DNA from 4 places in the Ruminiclostridium papyrosolvens DSM 2782 genome. Region 1 is predicted to be linked to each of the others. Evidence: riboswitches for the same ligand, from Rfam matches in the RefSeq annotation. Region 1 holds a riboswitch; each other region holds the start of a gene.
The links. A riboswitch is a leader RNA that binds a small molecule or an ion and turns the genes downstream of it on or off. The one in region 1 is predicted to bind cyclic di-AMP.
Positions count from the first base shown of each region.

Region 2: it holds a riboswitch for cyclic di-AMP, as region 1 does, so the genes downstream of both, P0092_RS13275 (C40 family peptidase) here and P0092_RS14220 (C40 family peptidase) in region 1, are expected to answer to the same signal.
Region 3: it holds a riboswitch for cyclic di-AMP, as region 1 does, so the genes downstream of both, P0092_RS10525 (C40 family peptidase) here and P0092_RS14220 (C40 family peptidase) in region 1, are expected to answer to the same signal.
Region 4: it holds a riboswitch for cyclic di-AMP, as region 1 does, so the genes downstream of both, dapB (4-hydroxy-tetrahydrodipicolinate reductase) here and P0092_RS14220 (C40 family peptidase) in region 1, are expected to answer to the same signal.

Region 1 is NZ_CP119677.1:3,170,552-3,172,755, reverse strand. Features, by position in the region: gene P0092_RS14225 (NAD(P)H-dependent glycerol-3-phosphate dehydrogenase) at 1-629, shown strand, start outside; gene P0092_RS14220 (C40 family peptidase) at 706-1,413, opposite strand; cyclic di-AMP (ydaO/yuaA leader) riboswitch at 1,416-1,587, opposite strand; gene spoIVA (stage IV sporulation protein A) at 1,783-2,204, shown strand, end outside.
Region 2 is NZ_CP119677.1:2,974,847-2,977,050, forward strand. Features, by position in the region: gene P0092_RS13270 (DNA internalization-related competence protein ComEC/Rec2) at 1-221, opposite strand, end outside; gene P0092_RS13275 (C40 family peptidase) at 342-1,232, opposite strand; cyclic di-AMP (ydaO/yuaA leader) riboswitch at 1,237-1,378, opposite strand; gene P0092_RS13280 (GNAT family N-acetyltransferase) at 1,470-2,000, opposite strand; gene P0092_RS13285 (hypothetical protein) at 2,167-2,204, shown strand, end outside.
Region 3 is NZ_CP119677.1:2,263,420-2,265,623, reverse strand. Features, by position in the region: gene P0092_RS10525 (C40 family peptidase) at 1-761, opposite strand, end outside; cyclic di-AMP (ydaO/yuaA leader) riboswitch at 762-902, opposite strand; gene P0092_RS10520 (heavy metal translocating P-type ATPase) at 1,034-2,204, opposite strand, start outside.
Region 4 is NZ_CP119677.1:1,775,883-1,778,086, forward strand. Features, by position in the region: gene P0092_RS07920 (3D domain-containing protein) at 1-698, shown strand, start outside; cyclic di-AMP (ydaO/yuaA leader) riboswitch at 784-927, shown strand; gene dapB (4-hydroxy-tetrahydrodipicolinate reductase) at 1,069-1,926, shown strand; gene P0092_RS07930 (D-alanyl-D-alanine carboxypeptidase family protein) at 1,947-2,204, opposite strand, start outside.

The sequences.
Region 1 (2,204 bases):
AGGAATTACCTGATAACAACGTAGCAGTGCTGTCAGGGCCAAGCCATGCAGAAGAAATAGGAAGAGATATACCCACTACTGTGGTAGCTGCTTGTGAAAAAATTGAAACTGCTGAGTTCCTTCAGGATTTGTTTATGACTCCTAATTTCAGAGTTTATACAAATACTGATGTAGTTGGTGTTGAACTTGGAGGAGCTCTTAAAAATATAATTGCCTTATGTGCTGGAATTTCAGATGGTTTGGGGTATGGTGACAACACAAAGGCTGCTCTTATGACAAGAGGAATTGCAGAAATATCCAGACTTGGTGTAGCTATGGGAGGGTGTGCTGACACTTTTTCAGGACTTACGGGAGTAGGAGACCTGATAGTTACATGTACGAGTATGCATAGCAGAAACAGAAGGGCCGGTATTCTGATTGGTCAGGGAAAGAGTGTACAGCAGGCATTGGATGAAGTAAATATGGTTGTTGAAGGTGTAGCAACTACAAAACCTGCCTACGATTTAGCCAAAAAACTTGGTGTTTCCATGCCAATAACTGAAGAAGCATATAGAATACTTTTTGAAGGTAAAGACCCAAGAAGTGCTGTAGGGGCTTTAATGACAAGAGATAAGAAAAATGAAATGTAATATTGATGAAAGGGCTGCAGATAGCAGCCCTTTTTCAGCTAAAAAAAAGCTGCTCGAAAGAGCAGCTCAAAAATAATTACACTATAATTCGTCTTGCTTTCATAAAATTGTTTGCATAATATCCGGAAGTTATATCAGAAATTATAACTTTTCGTGTAGAACTTCCTGATGCCGCATGGATAAATTGTCCTCCGCCAATGTATATTCCAACATGGCTAATACTGTTGTGACCTCCGTCAGTGTCAAAGAAAACCAAATCACCGGCACTCAAGTCCTGACTTGAGACCCGACTACCTTGGGTTGACTGACTTGCAGCAACCCTCTCTAATGAAATATCAAAGTGTTTAAAGACATACTGTACAAATCCTGAGCAGTCAAAGCCCTTGGGGGTTGTACCTCCATAAACATACTCTGTACCCAATAGAGTTTTGGAAAACTTAACTAGCTGCTCTGATAAGTCGGTAGCTTTATCAGACTGCTTAACCGATGTAATGTCATCGGAGTCTTTGGAAAGGGCAATATATTGACTGTATGCCCAACCCGTTTCACCATCTGATGTTTTTACTTTTAACCAATCACCTGAGCTTTCAAGAATACTGAGCTTGTCCCCACGGGTCATACTTCCAATAACCTTTGAAGATGTTCCGGGGTCACTTCGGAGATTTAGAACAGATGCGGAAACTGTTCCAGTCTGAATTTCATCGGCAAAAGATGAAAATGCAAACAATCCCAGGCACAGCACAATAGTTGCAGCACCGGAAATCATTTTCTTTAGTTGAAACATTTAAGCCTCCTATTTATGGCTTCCGAAGTTAGCTGTCGGGTTCGGGCAATAGGATCGCCCTACGAAAAAGACAAAGATGATTATTATATGTACACTTACTAATTATCTTTTTCAGATTAGCCCCAAAATTGGTTCCTCCGTACCTCGTTAAAGAGGATTCAGCCTTTATATAAAAAATTATATCGTGGAATGTTTGTTAATGTCAATTCCCGTATCACTCTTCTCAAGGTTTTCAGTAATAAAACACATTTTTCAATAAATTTATTTTTTTGTAATAATAACTTTTTTCGGACATATATTTAATATTGAAAAAGACAATATACATAGTCCGTTACGGGACGTGTAACAATATAGGGGAGGGTTCTAAGGGTGGATAAATTCAACATATACCAGCAAATAGCTGAAAGAACTCAAGGGGATATTTACATAGGAATTGTGGGACCTGTCAGGACGGGAAAATCAACTTTTATTAAAAGGTTCATGGATCTGTTGGTTATCCCGAACATAGAGAACACATATCAAAAAGAGCGGGCAATAGATGAACTTCCGCAAAGTGCATCCGGAAGAACTATAATGACCACTGAACCTAAATTTATCCCCAATGAAGCAGTAGAAGTTGTTATTGACGAAAACGTACAGCTTAAAGTAAGAATGATTGACTGTGTGGGCTACATGGTCAAGGGTGCAATGGGACATTTGGAGAATAATGCACCTAGAATGGTTTCAACACCGTGGTATGATCATCAGATACCTTTTGAGGAAGCGGCTGAGCTTGGGACAAAGAAAGTAAT
Region 2 (2,204 bases), 200 kb from region 1:
CGATATTCTGCATTATAGAAAAGCATCCCGCCTGCTATAAAAAAAGAAAGCAATATAAAAATTGTAGTTTTAAATTTTCCGAAATTTTTAAGAAAACATATTATAGTTAATAAAATTATGAATGAAGTGATAAGAAAGGAATTCAATCCAATACAGCTTACAAGAAGTATCCCCAAAATAAAGGACACAGCAAAAAGACAGAGCGGTCTTTTGATATTCAAAACAACCTCCATATTAAGTTTATAGAATTAATAATTATGAATTTTCAAGATAAAAATTGAAAGTTAATATAGACCACAAAAACGTCTTATAAAAGACGTTTTCGTGGTCTATGATAAGATTTAAATTACTCTTTTCGCACCAATGTAAGTTCCCCGATATTCAGATAGACACTGAATAAGCACTTTTCCATTAGAAGTTGATGCATGAATAAATTGGTTGTTACCTAAGTAAATACCAACATGGTCTATTTCACCAGCTGATTTTCTGGAAGATGCATCAAAGAACAACAAATCGCCAGCCCTTAAAGCTGTCTTAGAAACCCTTGTTCCGTTTGAATACATGCCTGATGCTGAGCAGTTAAGACTAACGCCAAAATTCTTATACACGTAGCCGACAAAGCCAGAGCAATCAAAGCCACTTGGACTTTTCCCACCATAAACATACCTTACACCAATAAACTTCTTTGCATATGCAATTATTCTGCCAACTTGAGAATCATCATCATCGCTGACAAATGTCGCAGCTTCCGTAGAACGGGAAGTTTTTGCTGAATTCGCTGCTGAAGAAACAAATTTCTTCGAAACGTATCCAACCTTTGAACCCACTTTAATTTTGTGCCATTCATTAAGTGTATCCAGTATTTGTACATCTGTTCCCTCTTTTAAAGAACTGATTACTTTGCTGCTTGTACTGGCACCCACTCTAAAATTGACACCATTAGCATTAATACTTCCTTTTGTGGTTATAACCTTTATGTAGTCATTGCTTACCCATCCGGTCTTTCCATCAAAAGAAATCTTGTACCAACCGCTAGACTTATCAAGCACTGAAACTCTCTTATTGGAAAGTTTAGTGATGACACTTGCTGAAGTATTAGGCTCTTTTCTTACATTGACGCCAGTACCCTCAATCTGAGCCGACTGCGAAGCAGCCATTGCAGCAGAACATACTAACACAAGTGAAAAGGCGAAAATACAAGCGACAAGTACCTTGGTAATCTTACCTGTCATTGGCCCCTCCTATAGTAGCGCTTCCGAAGTTAGCTGACGGGCTCGGGCAATAGGACATCCCTACCATTCCTTAAAACAATAAAAATGGATTAACCCCAAATCTTGGTTCCTCCGTACCTCTTTCGAGGATTCAGCTTATTTAATTCGTTATTATTATATTTAATTTATTACAGTTTGTCAAACTTTTAGTAATAAAACAGCAATTTTTTGGTAATAATTTTGTAATATTAATGTTTTTTACACTTTCTTCCACATAATCAGAGCATGTTCGGTTATTTTGTTTAAATCATATAAGGTGTCAAATTCATATTCGGTATAACCGCATTTTTCCCAAAATTTAAAACCGGATATATTATTTTTGCTTACGGAAAGACAATAAGTATTTACATTAAATGAATTTTTAAAGTAATTCTCGAGAATACTAATTACTTTTTTACCATAGCCCTTTGATTGATACGGTAAATCAATGGCAAATGAATTTATCCAGAGTATATTTTCCTCAACAGACAAGGAGCCTTTGACCAAACCTATGGATTTGCCTATAAACGAATCCTTTTTTTTAAGAAAAATATCCAAAAAGAATACATTATCCTTAGATATAAATTTGAAAAGCTGACTGGAAAATACATCATAGCTTATAAAACCATAAACTCCTGTTGCAAATTTAAAGCCATCCGTATTTTCGTAGATTGAATATATATTTTTAACACTTCTGTAACTAATACTTTTTAAATGTAAATCATCAAACAAGATATCTAGCTTTAGCATATAACCATATCCTTACTGAACAATAGGTGTTGATACAATGAATTATACCAAATAATACGGTATAAAAAACAGCCCATATTAGGAAATATTTGACATATAATGTGATTAGCTTTATTTTTATTATATAAGCTAAGCATTTTACAAAAGACAGAAAGGGGAACCGAAAATGTGTAAGGTATTTAACGAGCAATTGTTTGAATGTTC
Region 3 (2,204 bases), 910 kb from region 1:
GATTCTTTTCTGCTTGAAGCATCAAAAAATAAGATATCTCCTGCTCTCAGCTGGCCCTTTGATACCTTAACTCCATTAGAATACATACCTTGTGCAGACCTGTTAAGACTGACATCAAACCTTTTGTATACATAGCCTACAAAACCAGAACAATCAAAACCTGTCTGTGGGCTTGCCCCGCCATAAACATATCTGACCCCTTCAAATTGACGGGCATAAGAAATGAGTTTACCGGTTACTGAGCCATCATTCTCAATGACAGCAAATCCGGCTGCTGATGCACCTCTGGAAATTTGTGTGTTGGCAGTTGATATATTCACAAATTTGGATGATACATAGCCCACCTTTGAGCCTATCTTAACCTTGTTCCAACCCTTTCGGACATCAAGAATCTGTACGGAAGTACTTCTTTTAAGCTTGCTTATAACCTTACTTGAAGTTCCGGCACTTTTCCTGAAATTTACACCACTTGCATTGATAACTCCTTTTACAGACTGCAATTTAACATAGTTACTGCTAACCCAGCCGGTTTTCTTGTTATATGAAACCTTGTACCAGCCTTTTGAATAGTCTGTAACAGTTACTTTTGCATTTGTCAATTTGGTTACAATTGAGGAAGATGTTGTTGGTGACTTTCTCATTTTTACGCTTGTACCTACTACTTTTGCAGGCATTGTTGCAGCCATAACAGCCGTAGCTGCAAATGCAAAAATCAGGGTGACAATACATCCTGCAATTGCCTTGGTAATCTTTTGTTTCATTACTCCTCCTATAGTGTGCTTCCGAAGTTAGCTGCCGGGTTCGGGTAATAGGATCACCCTACCATATAAAATGGATTAACCCCCTTTTTCTTGGTTCCTCCGTACTTCGCGCTTTTGGCGAAGATTCAGCAAGTTTTTTTGACTACTTTAATTAAACTGCTTCTCACCACCTCCTTTAATCAAATCAAAAAATACAAGCAGTCAATATATAATTCGTGTTATTAATAATTATTTGCGGGGTCAAAACTCTGGTAATATGCGTTAATATCTGATTATTGTTTTTTCCCCGTATTCCACTCTTGTTTCTGCCATTCCTCAACATTATCAAACTTACGGTTATCCATTGGCTCATAACCTTTTAAGCTTAATGAATTTGTTACTACCGAAACAGAGCTAAAGGCCATTGCACCGCCAGCAATCATAGGATTGAGTAATCCCAGTGCAGCAAATGGTATGCCTATAATATTGTAGAAGAACGCCCAGAAAAGATTTTGCTTTATTTTGGTCATTGTTTTTCTTGATAGTCTTATGGCAGCCGGAATGGTTCTTAAATCCCCCCTCATAAGGGTAATATCTGCTGCTTCAATTGCAACGTCCGTCCCTGTGCCTATTGCCATACCGATGTCTGCAGTAGCTAATGCAGGAGCATCATTTATTCCGTCCCCAACCATTGCTACTATTTTGCCTTGTGCCTTTAGTTTTTCTACTTCCTCTGCCTTATTTTCAGGAAGTACCTCCGCCAGTACATTAGTTATACCTACCAGTTTTGCAATAGCATTAGCTGTCCTTTTATTGTCACCTGTAATCATATATACGTCAATACCAATATTTTTCAACTCAGCAATTGCAGCCTTTGAACTCTCCTTTAAAGTGTCCGCAACCGCAACAAGAGCAGTAAGTTGGCTGTCTATAGACATCAGCATGGCTGTTTTGCCTTCGTCTTCAAGTCTTGCTATGGCAGCTTCAACATTTCCCATATCAATACCCTGTTCACTCATCAGCTTTCTGGTACCAATATAAATTCTTTTGCCGTCTAAAACAGACATTACGCCTCTGCCCGGTATTGCTTCAAATCTGTCAGGGTCATTTATATTGCCAAGTTGTTGTTTACCATGCTCATAAATTGCCACTCCCAAAGGATGTTCTGAACTTTTTTCTGTAATTGCTGCAAGCCTTAATATTTCCTGTTCATTATAGGAAGTATCTATAACAACTATATCGGTAACTTCCGGCTGGCCTTTAGTAATTGTTCCTGTTTTATCAAGAACTACGGCGTTTAGCTTGTATGCCATCTCCAGATGTTCTCCGCCTTTTATGAGTATTCCGTTTTCAGCACCTTTTCCGGTACCTACCATTATTGCCGTAGGAGTTGCCAACCCCAGGGAACATGGACACGCAATAACCAGAACTGCCACCGCACTTACTATTGCCTTTGTCACATCA
Region 4 (2,204 bases), 1.4 Mb from region 1:
TCTGTATCAGGGTAAACAATGTAGTTAACCAGTACAAAGAAAAATATAATAATGAATGTGCTCAATCCATGCTTATTATGAAATCGAATCAATCATTAACGACAAACACTAATAATTATAAATCTCAAAGTGATGAACTAGGTAAACTTAACAAAGAACTTAAGAAACAAAATGAAGAGATAAAAAAACAACTTGAAGATTTGAAAAAACAAAATAAGCAATTGGAGTCTACAAAGAGGGAACTGGCAGATGATAATCTTCAGCTTCAGAAATCACTTAAAAAGGCAGCAGCGGTAGGTGTAAAACCTCAATCATACAAGATTTACAGTGGTGATAATCTTGAAAATAACAGCAAAAAAAAGTATATTGGTAAATTTCTTGGTACGGCATACACTCCATGTGCTGAGGAATGTGGAAATAACAAGGGCATAACAAGCTCAGGTAAACCAATAGTACCGGGTGTATCCGTAGCAATAGATAAAACACATTGGCCTTATGGTACAATATTCTACATTAAGGGGCTGGGGTACACAATTGCTATGGACACGGGCAGTGCTATAAAAGGTAAAAACAGATTTGATTTTGCTGTATTGGATAAAAAGTTCGCATATGAGCTTGGACAACAATATTATGACGTGTACTTAGTAAAGATAGGAAACGGCAAGATTAATGAATCTATTATAACCAAATCGGCTTAAATAAAAGAATGTTAATAAAAATCAGGAAATATTGACTTATTTATAGAAATGGTATATACTAACAGTGGATTTAAGTCTAAAAATTAATAATTTATCGCTGAATTATAGCAGTTTGATTGCTATAAGCGGGGGAACCATTTAATGGGGTGAATCCTGGATTACCAGGTAGGGTTAGTCTCTTACAACCCGAATCCGGCAGCTAACTTCGTAAGCGTTGGGGAGAAAGTGAATTTTTACATTATGTAATTTTCTAACCAATGCTACAGTTTACCTGTAGCATTTTTAAGTTTATCCTTATTCATTTTCTTCAAAATTTAATTATTCAATTTTAATTCTTACTTATAATTTGAAAGGGAGGGGAACTTATTTGATGAAAGTTTGTATATCAGGCTTGGGCCGTACCGGAAAGGAAATTGCAAGGGCAATTTTAGCACAAAAAGAAATCCAGCTTGTTTCTGCTGTTTGCAGTCCGGGCAGTAAATCTTTAAATAAGGATTTGGGAGAAATTCTTGGAATGAATAAAACAGGAATTACGGTTACCGGATCTGATAAACTGGAGGAAGTAATATTCAGAAATAAACCGGATGTTGTTATTGATTTCTCAAATCCCAAATCAGCGTTGAAAAATGCTTTAATTTTCTCAAGATATAGGATAAATATTGTAGTGGGAACTACAGGATTCTCAGATTATCAGCTTAAGAAGCTCTATGTAATTTGCAGAAAGTTCAAAAACGGCATTGTTTATGCACCAAACATAACTATGGGTGTAAATGTTCTGATGCTTCTGTCAAATCTAACAGCAAGTTTGCTAAGCAGCTATGATTTTCAGATAACAGAGTTGCATCATAAAAACAAATTGGATTCACCATCGGGAACAGCTAAAAAAATAGCCGGTGAAATTCAGAGCGGTCTTTTAAATAAAGGGGTGGTGGTGTCACATAAAGACATCCCCATAAATTCTGTAAGGGCCGGAGGGGTAATAGGAAAGCATGAAGTAATGATTGTAGGTCAGGAAGACAAAATAGAAATCAGTCATGAGTCTTTTTCAAGAAAGGCTTTTGCACAGGGAGCAGTAAGTGCTGCGAAATTTATTCATAAGAAATCAGGGTACTATGAAATGAAGGATGTCCTTGATTTGGAAAAAGTATTAAAAACGTATATTGAAAATAATAACAAGTGGTCTTCAAAGCGCCACAACAAATATAATGCCAGACCGGCTTCAAATTAGAAAAAACAAGAACCCTGCTACTACTGGGTTCTTGTTTTTTTTGCTCTAAACATAAATTTAAAAAGATTTTTTATTATCAGTACGAGTTCGATGATTACAAGAATACTTACAATCGCCATTAAATCCCTGTTTTCAGTAATAATATCTTTTATTTTTGTTCTGTAATCCTCTGGCGCTGAAACAGTCTTATCCGCGTATAAATTAACTTCTATTACAGTACTGTCGTTAAGCGTGTATTTTAAGACACCTGCTATAGTTTCCGTATTAACCGGAAGTTT